Regions from separate parts of the Bacterioplanoides sp. SCSIO 12839 genome, predicted to be linked through region 1. Evidence: predicted binding sites of a transcription regulator. Region 1 holds the regulator's gene; each other region holds the start of a gene.
What was found. Region 1 encodes sigma-54, which starts transcription at its own class of promoters, with help from an activator protein. Its sites were predicted from a motif close to TGGCACNNNNNTTGCTNT; they were not measured.
Positions count from the first base shown of each region.

Region 1 (4,426 bases):
TCTATCCGACAGTGCCGAGCTGGATCGTAAAGCCGGCGTCGTGATCTATAAAGGCAACGTCGTACTGACACAAGGCACGTTAAAGATTGAATCGGATCGTTTGATGATTCTGCGTAACGGTGACGTGGTTGAGCAGGCCGTTGCCGAAGGAAATCCAGCACGCTATCAGCAGCAGATTCAGGCAGAGCAACAGCTCACCACTGCTTCCGGGCAACGTATTGATTATTTTTCGACCCGTAAAGAAGTTCAGATCCAGGGTGACGCCCAACTGCATCAGGAAGGCAACCAATTCAGCGGTGACAAAATCACCTACGACATCACCAATGAACGCGTTTTAGCGTCCTCGTCTGAACCTGAGGACGTTGTAGACCCTCAGACCGGTGAAGCGGAAAAACCACAACGAATTAAAGTCGTGATTCAGCCAGAAAAAAAATCAGCTGAGCCCACACCCGCGGATGCAGCAGAACAACCATGAAAAAAACCTTAAAAGCTGAACACCTGGCCAAAAGCTACAATGGCCGCGAAGTGGTTAAAGACGTATCCATGTCGGTACAAAGTGGTCAGATTGTTGGCTTATTGGGCCCGAATGGCGCCGGTAAAACCACCTGCTTCTACATGATCGTTAATCTGGTTCAGGCCGATAAAGGCCGCATCAAAATTGATGATCAGGACATCAGCCACCTGCCCATGCATGGCCGCGCACAACAAGGCATTGGTTATTTACCACAGGAAGCCTCGATTTTCCGTAAGTTATCAGTCGCCGATAACATCATGGCAATTCTGGAAACCCGCAAAGACCTGAATCGACAACAACGATTGGAACGTCTCGAAGGCCTGCTGGATGAATTCCATATTCAACACATCCGCAGCAGCTTAGGTATGGCGCTATCCGGGGGCGAACGTCGCCGGGTAGAAATTGCCCGGGCCTTAGCCGCGGAACCGTCCTTTATTCTGCTGGACGAGCCTTTTGCAGGGGTGGATCCAATTTCGGTATCCGACATCATGGATATTATTCGCCAACTCAAAGACCGCGGCATCGGCGTGTTAATTACGGACCATAACGTCCGTGAAACGCTGGCCATTTGTGAAAAAGCCTACATCGTGGGTGGTGGTCATATTATTGCGGAAGGCAGCGCCGACGAGGTGCTGGCGAATGAACAAGTCCGTAAAGTGTATCTGGGAGACGACTTCCGCCTGTGATTCGCCTTGCGACGACATAAGCCAAATACGTTAAAAAAGCAAAGCAATTTTTATGACATCTCAGGGCAAACAGGGATTCCAAGTCTCGCCTCATTGCCTATAATGCTGAGTATTGGTTGGCTCATTTTTTAGTATTCGGGCCAGATGATTGCTCCGCACCTCAGGTGAATATCAACAGTTTATGAAAGCATCTCTCCAGTTAAAGATGGGTCAGCAGCTGACCATGACCCCACAGTTACAACAGGCCATTCGCTTGCTGCAACTCTCAACACTGGATCTGCAGCAGGAAATTCAGGAAGCGCTGGATTCCAACCCCATGCTGGAAAGTGAAGAGCATGGCGCTGAAGACTTTGCCCCATCCGCAAACGAAAGCTCTGATGGTACCAACAACGATCAGAGCAGCGATTCCCACGACGACAAAGAATACACCGCCACTGCGGCTGATCAGGATAACGCGGCACCCGAGCACACATTAGACGAATCTCATTCTCCGGATAATCAGGAAGTGGGCGATCACCTCTCTAATGAGCAACTTCCTGATGAACTGCCGGTCGATAGTAACTGGGATGACACTTACCAGCCTACTGCAGGCGTTGCTTCAGGGTCTGGTCCGATTGATGACGATCTTGATTATGACTCCCGCCATGCGACGACCGATGACTTACAGGATCACCTGTTGTGGCAGCTGAACCTGACGCCAATGTCGGATACCGATCGCGAGATGGCGTTGATGTTTATTGACGGTGTCGACAGTGATGGTTATCTGCACACCAGCATTGAAGATATTCTGGAAAGCATGGATCCAGAACTGGAAGTCGAAGAAGATGAAGTGAAAGTGGTGTTACGCCGCTTACAGCAATTTGACCCGGCCGGAGTATTTTGCCGTGACTTACGGGAATGCCTGCTGCTGCAATTGGCTCAGCTGCCCACTGACACACCTTGGCTAAAAGAAGCCCAGATGGTGATTGGTGATTACATTGATATGTTGGGCAGTAAAGACTACCCAACCCTGATGCGTAAAACCAAACTCAAAGAAGAGAGCCTGAAAGCGGTTCTGCGCCTGGTAAAAGAACTCAACCCGAAACCGGGAGCCGGTATTTCTCCGGATCAGGCGGAATACGTAGTTCCAGACGTTATCGTTCGCAACATTCGCGATGAATGGCGGGTAGAACTCAACCCGGATATTGCGCCGAAACTGCGCGTCAATGAAGGCTATGCCTCCTTGGTTAAACGTTCAGATAACAGTGCTGACAATACCTTTATCAAGGATCACCTGCAGGAAGCCCGCTGGTTTATTAAAAGCCTGCAGAGTCGTAACGATACCTTGCTGAAAGTTGCTACAAAAATTGTTGAATACCAGATTGAGTTCTTCGAAGAAGGCGAAGAAAAAATGAAACCTCTGGTGTTACATGACATTGCCGAAGCCGTTGGCATGCATGAATCCACCATTTCCCGGGTGACCACACAAAAGTACATGCACACACCGCGTGGTATTTTTGAGCTGAAATATTTCTTCTCCAGCCATGTCAGCACCGACTCCGGTGGTGAGTGTTCTTCGACAGCCATTCGTGCCATGATCAAAAAACTGATCGCCGAAGAAAACCAACGCAAACCATTAAGCGACAATAAAATTGCCGCCATATTGGGCGAAAAGGGTATTAAGGTAGCTCGCCGTACTGTGGCTAAATACCGCGAAGCGATGCAAATACCGCCGTCAAATGAACGCAAGCAGCTGATTTAAGTCAGCGCAATCTAACCTCAGACAAAACAAGAAGGAGTCTGACTATGCAGATTAATGTAAGTGGCCATCATGTTGAGATCACTGAAGCCATGCAGGGCCATGTTGAGGAAAAGATGGGCAAAATCACCCGTCATTTTGACAACATTACCACCGCTCAGGTCACTCTGACAGTAGAAAAAGACGAACGCCACCACGCTGAAGCCACCATTCACGTCAGTGGTGCGGATCTGAATGCCAGTGCCGACAGCGATGATATGTATGCCGCCATCGACGCCATGATTGATAAACTGGATCGTCAGGTTCTGAAACACAAAGAAAAACTGGTTGCACGTAAGCACGGTCACTGATTCAGGTTTTATCATGAGCACCGCCATCACCGATATCTTAAGCGCCGAGCAGAGTGAAATTGATGTTCCGGTTTCCAGCAAAAAAAAGCTGCTGGAATACCTGGGAGAAAAAATCTCATCACAGCTGGCTGGCAGTACCGCCGACGATATTTTTGAGCGTTTGTTAGGACGCGAGCGTCTTGGCAGTACCGGAATCGGTGAAGGCATTGCAATCCCGCACTGCCGTTTAAAAGAATGCACCCAGGCCTTTGGCGTGCTGTTACGGCTGCAACAACCGATCGACTATGACGCAATTGATCGTCAACCGGTCGACCTGGTGTTTGCCTTGCTGGTGCCCGAAGAAGCGACTGATGAGCACCTGCAAATATTATCGATGTTAGCCCGCAATTTCAGTGAGCCGGCCTTCCGCGAAGCGTTGAGGAATGCCCCGGATACTTGTCAGTTTTATAAACGCGCTTTAAGCGCCCAATAAAATTTCCGGACAAATTGTGAGCACACGTCACAAATAGTCACAAAACCCTGCTATAACTGAACTATTCGGTACTGAACTATTTGGTTATGTGCCGATCTGAATTGTCTCCTCATTTCAAGGAACGTTTTATGCGTCTTGTGGTAATCAGTGGCCGGTCTGGCTCAGGTAAATCCAGTGCATTACATGTACTGGAAGATTGCGGTTTTTATTGCATTGACAACCTGCCTATTGGCTTGCTTGACGACCTGGTACTGGAAACGCACAACGAAGAGCGATTAAAAAAAGTGGCCGTCAGTGTTGATGCCCGCAACCTGGCACACACCTTCGAGCAGATTCAGAACACCCTGCACAACCTGCCTCACCACGAATACAAACTGGAAGTCATTTATCTGGATGCCGGTGATGATGTGTTATTACAACGCTTCAGTGCTACCCGTCGCAAACACCCACTGACTAATGACGCTACCTCCCTGTCCGAAGCGATTGACCAGGAACGGCAACTACTGGAACCAATTGCTAATATTGCCGACCTGACACTGGATACCACCAGCATGTCAGTCCACGAGTTACGCTTCCTGATTAAAAAACGTGTTGCTGAAAAAGAAGGCAGCGACATTGCCATCCTGTTTAAGTCTTTTGGCTTTAAATACGGCATCCCGAAAGACG
Region 1 covers NZ_CP073745.1:320,119-324,544, reverse strand. The annotation lists gene lptA (lipopolysaccharide transport periplasmic protein LptA) at 1-475, shown strand, start outside; gene lptB (LPS export ABC transporter ATP-binding protein) at 472-1,200, shown strand; gene KFF03_RS01560 (RNA polymerase factor sigma-54) at 1,382-2,941, shown strand; gene hpf (ribosome hibernation-promoting factor, HPF/YfiA family) at 2,986-3,288, shown strand; gene ptsN (PTS IIA-like nitrogen regulatory protein PtsN) at 3,302-3,760, shown strand; gene rapZ (RNase adapter RapZ) at 3,889-4,426, shown strand, end outside.

Region 2 (4,426 bases), 550 kb from region 1:
GCATTTGCTGAGTTGTGGTTATTCCTGTTGGGTGGCTTGTTTGTGTTATCCACCTTATATCTGCCAAAAGGTGTGGTGGGTTTAGTACAACAAATCAAAGAAAAACGGGCAGCAAAACAATTAAGCGATGACGCTGCCGATGATATTCCGGTAATTCCTCAAGGAGGTAACTCATGAGTCAGGCACCTCTGCATATTGAAAATCCATCAGTCTTGTATCTGGATGGTGTTACCGTCAGTTTTGATGGTTTTAAAGCTTTAAACTCATTGTCTTTATTAATTGAGCCGGGAGAAATGCGCGCCATTATTGGCCCGAATGGTGCCGGTAAAACCACCATGATGGATGTGATTACCGGCAAAACCAAACCCGATGAAGGCACCTTGTTATTTAACAATCATCACGATCTGACCCAATACGATGAAGCCGCGGTAGCGAACTTAGGTATTGGTCGGAAATTCCAGAAACCGAGTGTCATCGAAAGCTTAACAATTTTTGAAAATCTGGAAATGTCGTTAAAAGGTGGTCGTTCTGTCTGGCAGGCATTACGCCATAAATTATCGTCAGCACAAAAGAACAAACTGGATGAAATTCTGGGCATGATTGATCTGGGCGATCAATTGCACAATCTGGCGGGCAATTTATCCCATGGTCAAAAACAATGGTTAGAAATTGGCATGTTGTTGGGCCAGGAGCCGGAGCTGTTATTAATTGACGAACCCGCTGCGGGTATGACCGATGAAGAAACCATGAAAACCGCTGAACTGTTTAAAGAGCTGGCGAAAAGCCATTCACTGATGGTGGTGGAACACGATATGGACTTTATTGATGCGCTGGATTGTCGGGTGACGGTACTCAATGAAGGTAGCGTGCTCGCAGAAGGATCATTAGCCTCAGTTAAGGCCAATGACGAGGTTATTGAAAAGTACCTGGGTCGGTAATAAAGCTATTTGCATTGCTGCTACGTTGTTAAAAATTGATTCAAAATACTCATTTATGATTTATAAACTCCGTCTTTTCATCAATTTTTGCCTCGTATCAGCTGCTTCAATAACGCTTTATCAGAATTGAGATTAAGAATTATGTTACGAGTCAACCAATTAAACGTCGCCTACGGAGCCAGTCAGGCGTTATACGATGTCAGCCTGCAGGCTGAAATTGGCAAAGTCACTTGTGTGTTAGGGCGTAATGGGGTCGGTAAAACCACCTTAATGAAAGCTTTATCCGGGCAACTGGATACCATGAACGGTCAGATTCGCTGGATCGATGGCCAGCTTGATGGACTATCCCCGGCAGATCGGGCGCGTCAGGGCATTGCCTACGTGCCTCAGGGGCGCGATATCTTTGCTCAGCTGACGGTGGAAGAAAACTTACAAACCGCGTTTTCAGCGTTGCCGCGCAATCAGCGTCATATCGACCCGGAAATATTTTCACTATTTCCGGTGTTACAACAAATGTTGAAGCGCCGTGGTGGTGACTTATCCGGTGGTCAGCAACAGCAGCTGGCCATTGCCCGGGCGTTATTACTGCGCCCTAAGTTGCTGATTCTGGATGAACCGACTGAAGGCATTCAACCGTCGATCATTAAAGATATTCAGCGGGTAATTGAACTGCTGCGGGATCGTGGCGAAATGGCCATTGTGTTGGTCGAACAATATCTCGACTTTGCTGCTGAGCTGGCGGATGAGTTTATTATTCTGGAGCGTGGCCGCGTGGTGGCCTCCGGCGCAGGCCATGAATTAAAAACGTCTGAACAGGCCCGCGAACTGCTGGCGATTTGATTTAATACAAACCGCCAGAAAACAGGCTTTAATCGGCTTTCTTCTCTAACTCAGCTAAGCGCTGCTCCAGCTCAACCAATTGAGCCTGGGTGCGGCGCAGCACTTCTAACTGCACATCAAACTCTTCGCGAGTCACCAGATTAGCATTCGTCAGCATGGACTGAAGCTGCCCTCGCATCAGTAATTTCATATCTTCCGGAATGCCCGGTGTTGGTAACTTCTCCAGAAACTCATCAGCCATTTGTTTGATTTGGGCAGGGTTAATCATGTCAGATTCTCAATCATTCTTTAATTTTGACCCATATTGTACCAGTGAATCACATTTATCAGCATACACAACGCTTACCGCCCCATTAAAAGGCCACCCGGCGACCCGTGTATTTTTTTAGTGCACACACCAGCAAGCAGACGCTCCAATTTAGTGCTCAATTATGGTGCATGCACCAAGATGAAATCACTTTTCTTTGCAAATTCGCTAAACCTGATCGTAAGAGTCTGTTTTTCTGCGGTTTTTAAAAGTTGGCACACCCGCTGCTAATAGCTAATCACAGAATTAAAACGGTGCATCTGCATCGATCAATAAAGTTTGAAAATAACTGCGAAGGAAAAGAACGATGAAAAAATTAACTCAAGCAATTGCTCTGGCTGGTGTAATGACTGCAGCAGCTGTACCAGCGGTACAAGCAGAAGTTGAAGTATCTGCATCCGCAGCAGTAGCGAATATGTACCTGTGGCGTGGTCAGGATCTGGGTAACGGCGCTGCTGCTGTTTCTGGTGATCTGACTGTTAGCTCTGGTGGTGCTTATGCCGGTGTTTGGACTTCATCTGGTGATACAGAACTGGGCCAGGAATACGACCTGTACTTGGGTTACGGTGGCGAAGCTGGTGACTTCAGCTATGACGTAAGCGCATGGACTTATGTTTATTCTGGTGATGATGCCGTTAATGGCCGTGGCAACACCTTTGAGACTTCAGACCTGATCATCTCTGGTGCATACGGCCCAGTATCTGCTTCTTACTACTATGTATTGGCTGGTAACGATGACTACAGCTACTTCACTTTAGGTGCAGAAGCAGGTGCCTTCTCTGCAACTCTGGGTCAGGCTGACGACGGTGATGAAGATTACACTCACCTGGACTTGAGCTATGCCTATAACGACAACATCTCTTTCACTTTGAGTAAAGTGGTCGATCAATCTCTGGACATTGATGAAGATGCCGGTGCTGTTGATGAAGATACTAAAGTAGTTGTGTCTTATAGCCTGCCTATTGAGCTGTAAAAAGCATACAATGGCCCGTGCCCCCGCATGGGCCATTGATCACACTGAATTTTCTCGAGCATTCAACTTAAGGGGTTTTCTATGAAACTCATTACTGCTGTTGTTAAGCCGTTCAAGCTGGACGACGTGCGTGAAGCACTGTCTGAGATCGGCGTTCAGGGCATCACCGTCACTGAAGTAAAAGGTTTTGGCCGCCAGAAAGGTCACACTGAACTGTATCGTGGCGCGGAATACGTTGTTGATTTCCTGCCTAAAGTAAAAATTGAAGTCGCTATCTCTGACGACTTGGCTGACAAAGTGATTGAAGCCATCACTAAAGCAGCGAACACCGGCAAAATCGGTGACGGCAAAATTTTTGTAACTTCTCTGGAACAAATCATTCGTATCCGTACCGGTGAGACCGGCGCTGACGCAGTTTGATTCTCTCACTGAGAGCACTGTTTTAAGAACATCGAATAGCATCTAAAGCCTAATGCGGGGGGCTTAGCATGGAACAAAATCTGAATCATATTTATGAACTGCAATACGCCATGGACACCTTTTATTTTCTGGTGTGTGGCGCATTGGTAATGTGGATGGCGGCTGGTTTCGCTATGTTAGAAGCGGGCCTGGTTCGCTCTAAAAACACCACAGAAATTCTGACTAAAAACGTCGCTCTGTTTGCGATTTCGTGCACCATGTACCTGGTATGTGGTTATGAGTTTATGTACGGCGGCGGTTTCTTCTTAAGCGGCACTGACAGTGTTGCAAGCATGACTGACGAAGCTGTAGCAGGCGTACTGGCCGCTTCTCATGAAGCTGGTTTCGGTGGTGACTCTGTTTACTCTGGCGCTTCTGACTTCTTCTTCCAGGTAGTATTCGTAGCAACGGCCATGTCGATTGTTTCTGGTGCAGTTGCTGAGCGTATGAAGCTGTGGGCTTTCCTGGCATTCGCAGTAGTAATGACCGGTGTTATCTACCCAATGGAAGGTAGCTGGACCTGGAATGGCGATGCAGTATTTGGTTTGTACGAGCTGAGCTACTCTGACTACGCGGGTTCCGGTATTGTTCACATGGCAGGTGCTGCAGCCGCTCTGGCCGGTGTATTACTGTTAGGTCCACGTAAAGGTAAATACGGCCCGAATGGTGAAGCACGTGCAATTCCTGGTGCAAACCTGCCTCTGGCAACCCTGGGTATGTTCATCCTGTGGATGGGTTGGTTCGGTTTCAACGGTGGTTCTACTCTGAAACTGGGTGGCATTGCGGTAGCTAACGAAGTGGCCAGCGTATTCCTGAACACTAACGCAGCTGCTGCTGGTGGCCTGATCGCCGCTCTGATTACTGCTTACGTTCTGTTCCGTAAGGCGGATCTGACCATGGCTCTGAACG
Region 2 covers NZ_CP073745.1:3,671,419-3,675,844, forward strand. The annotation lists gene urtC (urea ABC transporter permease subunit UrtC) at 1-177, shown strand, start outside; gene urtD (urea ABC transporter ATP-binding protein UrtD) at 174-938, shown strand; gene urtE (urea ABC transporter ATP-binding subunit UrtE) at 1,080-1,778, shown strand; gene KFF03_RS16675 (accessory factor UbiK family protein) at 1,807-2,046, opposite strand; gene KFF03_RS16680 (TorF family putative porin) at 2,393-3,058, shown strand; gene glnK (P-II family nitrogen regulator) at 3,140-3,478, shown strand; gene KFF03_RS16690 (ammonium transporter) at 3,547-4,426, shown strand, end outside.
Region 2: KFF03_RS16680 (TorF family putative porin) is a predicted target of sigma-54. The motif match lies at 2,299-2,316, and genes of this name have one in related genera.

Region 3 (4,426 bases), 540 kb from region 1:
GCTGAGCAAATGCGTACAACCATCAGTCAATATAAAGTGAATAGTCTTTCGTAAACGTTTAATAAAAACTAATAACGCGTTTGGGTCAGATGCGCAGGCTGCATTAAGGTTTCTTTAAGTTTCACCATTTGCTCGCGAATATCTTCGCGGTTAAATGGCCCGCCAAAACAAATACGCATGGCATGGGGTGGATGGTTGTCAGTGGCAAACGCCATACTGGCAACCGCACTGATGCCTTGGGTGCGTAAATCAATGGCTAATTCCGCCGGATGCCAATCCACTTGTTTCGGGAATTTCAGCCAAAAGTGAAAGGCATTGTCTGCCATATTTAATGGAATCCCTTTTAACTCTTGCTGAATAATTTGCTGGCGGGCGTTGGCTTCGCGTTGCACCGACTGAATCATACGTTTGACGGTGCCTTGCCTTAACCAATTACACACCATCATTTCCATCATCGGCGTGGTCATTACATTTAATGAGCGTAGCGCTCCATTGGTATGTTCGGCCTGGCGCTTTGTGGGGCAAGCGACAAACCCAAAACGCACCCCAGGGGAAAAACATTTGGACAAGCTGGAAACATAAAATGTGAGCTGTGGGGCCAGCATGGCAAACGATGGCAGCGGGCTGTTAGCGAGCGGTTCATACACATCGTCTTCAATAATTTGCACATTATGGCGTAACGCTACATCCGCTAATGCTTCGCGGCGGCTGCGTGAAATTGAGGTGCAGGTCGGATTATGCATGGTGGGATTGATATACAGTGCGGCAACATCATGGGTACGGCAGGCATCTTCAAAAGAGGAGGCAGTTGGCCCGTCGTTATCGCGCTCCAGTGAATGTAAACGTTTACCCAGCTGGGCAGCGCTGGACTTAATGCCCGGGTAGGTCAGGGAGTCTACACAAATCACCTGGTGGTCATCACACAGCTGGGTTAATAGTGCCGTCAGAATCTGATGCACGCCTTGCGACAACACCAGCTGTTCCAGAGCGGCATCTGGCACTTTATTGAGCAAATGTATTTTGACCTGCTCTTTGGTGTGCGGGTTACCGCCATGCTCCTGATAGCGAAACAGCTTATACAGTTCATTCTGACTGATGGTGCTGAAGGCAACGTCTTTTACTTCTTCAATTAATGTCGGAATCGCTGGTTCAATCACCATGTTCATGGTCAGCTCATAAGGTGCCAGGCTGGGCTTGATCGCCGGTACCTTTCCTTTAGCAAACGTGCCGGCGCCGGTTACGGTTTCAATCAGGCCACGCTTGCGTGCTTCGGTATAGGCGCGTGACACGGTGGAATAATTCACTGCCAGGGCTTCGGCCAGATCGCGCATGGTTGGAATTTTGTCTTGTGGCTGCAGGCTGCCACTTTCGATGTCTTGTTCAATCAGATCCGCGAGCAACTTATAGGTTGGGTATTTGCCCTTTTCGGCAACCGCTTTTTTCCAGCGTTCAATGTGTGTCTTGTACATCTTCTTTACCACTCATGCACTTAAATAGTGAGTCTGCCTGTGTTTATGCAATCATTTAGTGCGATCAATTTTGAGCTGAATCCTGACAAAAATGGCGGTAAATCACAAGATTTAAAAATTTTTGTCAGTTGTAAAAGAGTCAGGTAGAGCTTTATTGCAAATTGATTGCTTTTTAAAAAGCAATCATTGGCACTCGCTGTGCAATATCCGTTTGGAAATCGAACAACATCGATTTCTACATAATAACCAGCGGAGAATATGAAATGCCTCAAGTTGATTTCCCATTAAATAAAGACGGTGATTTTTTTGTTGATTACGAAGAAAAAGTCTTTGAAGACGTAAAAGCCCAGCCTGGCGAAAAAGCGCTGGTCACTTTCCACACGGTTGCGTTTGAAGGCTCAATTGGCTTCGTCAATATGCTGCAAGCGACTCGTTTGCAACGTAAAGGTTACGAAACCTCGATTGTGTTGTATGGCCCGGGTGTGAATCTGGGAGTGCAGCGTGGTTTCCCAACCATTGGTGATGAAGCGTTTCCGGGTCATATGAACTTTAACAACCAGTTGAAGAAGTTTATGGCCGAAGGCGGCAAGGTTTACGCCTGTCGTTTTGCACTGCAAGCTTTGTACGGCCATGGCGAGCACAATCTGATTGAAGGTATTCGCCCAATCAACCCGCTCGATGTACTGGATATCAAGTTGCTACACATCCGTGATAACGCGGTAATTGTTGATACCTGGACCATGTAATCGGGAGGCAGCAGCGATGTTAAATAAATCGATTATTCGCGCTGCTGCCGTTCAGATTGCTCCCGATCTGGAGAGTCTGAGCGGTACGCTGTCCAGAGTACTGAAGGTGATTGACGATGCCGCGGCAAAAGGAGTGGAACTGATTGTGTTCCCCGAAACCTTTATGCCGTATTACCCCTACTTTTCGTTTATTTTGCCGCCGGTCAAACAGGGAAAGCCGCATTTAAAACTGTATGAGCAGGCCGTCGAGGTTCCCAGCGATACTACCCGAGCGTTAAGTGATAAAGCCCGCCAACATCAGATGGTGATTGTGATGGGTGTGAATGAACGCGATCACGGCACCTTATACAACACCCAACTGGTGTTTGATGCCAATGGTGAACTGGTATTAAAACGCCGCAAAATTACCCCAACTTACCACGAGCGCATGATCTGGGGGCAGGGCGATGCCTCAGGCCTGAAAGTGGTCGACACTCAGGTCGGGCGTTTAGGCGCACTGGCGTGTTGGGAACATTACAACCCATTAGCGCGTTACAGCCTGATGACTCAGCACGAGCAGATTCATTGTGCACAATTTCCCGGTTCGTTAGTGGGGCCTATTTTTGGCGAACAAATGGATGTGACCATTCGCCATCACGCGCTGGAATCTGGCTGTTTTGTGGTGAATGCCACCGGTTGGTTGACCGATGAACAGATTAACAGCCTGACCGACGATCCGGATCTGCAGAAGTCTCTGCGCCACGGCTGTAACACCGCCATTATTTCCCCGGAAGGCAAACACTTATGTGAACCCATGACCGAAGGCGAAGGTTTTATTGTTGCCGATCTGGATATGGCGCTGATTGATAAGCGTAAGCGCATGATGGACTCCGTTGGTCATTACGCCCGCCCGGAATTGCTCAGCCTGCGTATTCAGGATGCACCGGCGCGTTATAGCGAGCCGATGTACTCACCGCCTTCAACTTCATTATCAGAATCGTTGTTTGCCGAAGCTGCTCATGAAGCAGAAGCCGTACAGCCGATTTCTTACCAACCTCAATCCCAACTCCAACCAGAACCCCAGGAGTAATCCTATGAGCGCCTTGTCAGCACTGAAAACGGATCTTAGCTCTGAATTATTAACCGATATTCAGACTCACGGCGTGCGTCTGGTAGCACCGGATAACACTCATGTGAGCCGCCGGGGTGGTGCCGGGCCGTCTGATCATCAGGCGCTGACGATGGATGGCACCACACTGATGGTGCCGGTTTATACCCAAACCGCATGGCAATCGCCTTATGTGCTGGAAGACAACACGCTGGTGAAACAACAGCCCGGCGGTGAGCGTATTGCCCTGACGGATATTACCTTTGCGGATACACCAAATTTCTACAGCCTGAGCACCGCCGACGGTATTCCGTATCAGCAAATTGCCACGCTGCACAGCACCGATGTATTGGCGACTACTGTGCTGCAAACCTGCATTCGTTATGAAAGCCGCCGCAAAGCGTGCCGTTTTTGTTCCATTGGTCAATCGCTTAACGCCGGGCGCACCATTGCCGAAAAAACGCCACAACAATTGGCGGAAGTAGCTAAAGCCGCCGTGGAGCTGGATGGCATCAAACACATTGTGATGACCACAGGCACACCCGCCACACCCGATAGAGGCGCCAAAGTGATGTGCGACAGCGCCGTTGCCATCAAAGCCGAAGTGGATGTGCCGATTCAGGGCCAGTGTGAGCCGCCAAAAGACCACAGCTGGTTTGCCCGAATGAAGCAGGCCGGTATTGATTCGCTGGGTATGCATCTGGAAGTGGTTACGCCCGAAGTCCGTAAAGCGATCACACCCGGTAAAGCCGAAGTGTCGCTGGAAGAATATATGGCGGCCTTTGCCGCCGCCGTCGAAGTCTTTGGTCGTGGCCAAGTCAGCACTTACATTCTGGCCGGACTAGGGGATAGCAAAGACGCCATCCTCGACCTTTGCCAGGAGTTAGTGGAGATGGGGGTTTACCCGTTTGTGGTGCCGTTTGTGCCGATTCGAGGCACCCCACTGGAAGATCACCCTGCACCAAGTAAAGCCTTTATGGAAAGTCTGCTCAAGCCGTTAGCCGCCATGCTGGTGGAAGCGGGCATCACCTCAGAAAAATCCAACGCCGGATGTGTGAAGTGTGGTGCTTGTAGTCCGCTCTCGCGCTATGAGAAGGAGCTTTCGGCATGAGTGTGATTCACGA
Region 3 covers NZ_CP073745.1:862,067-866,492, forward strand. The annotation lists gene KFF03_RS04010 (methyl-accepting chemotaxis protein) at 1-54, shown strand, start outside; gene KFF03_RS04015 (PLP-dependent aminotransferase family protein) at 69-1,469, opposite strand; gene KFF03_RS04020 (MSMEG_0572/Sll0783 family nitrogen starvation response protein) at 1,733-2,215, shown strand; gene KFF03_RS04025 (Nit6803 family nitrilase) at 2,232-3,284, shown strand; gene KFF03_RS04030 (MSMEG_0568 family radical SAM protein) at 3,289-4,413, shown strand; gene KFF03_RS04035 (MSMEG_0567/Sll0786 family nitrogen starvation N-acetyltransferase) at 4,410-4,426, shown strand, end outside.
Region 3: KFF03_RS04020 (MSMEG_0572/Sll0783 family nitrogen starvation response protein) is a predicted target of sigma-54. The motif match lies at 1,657-1,674, and genes of this name have one in related genera.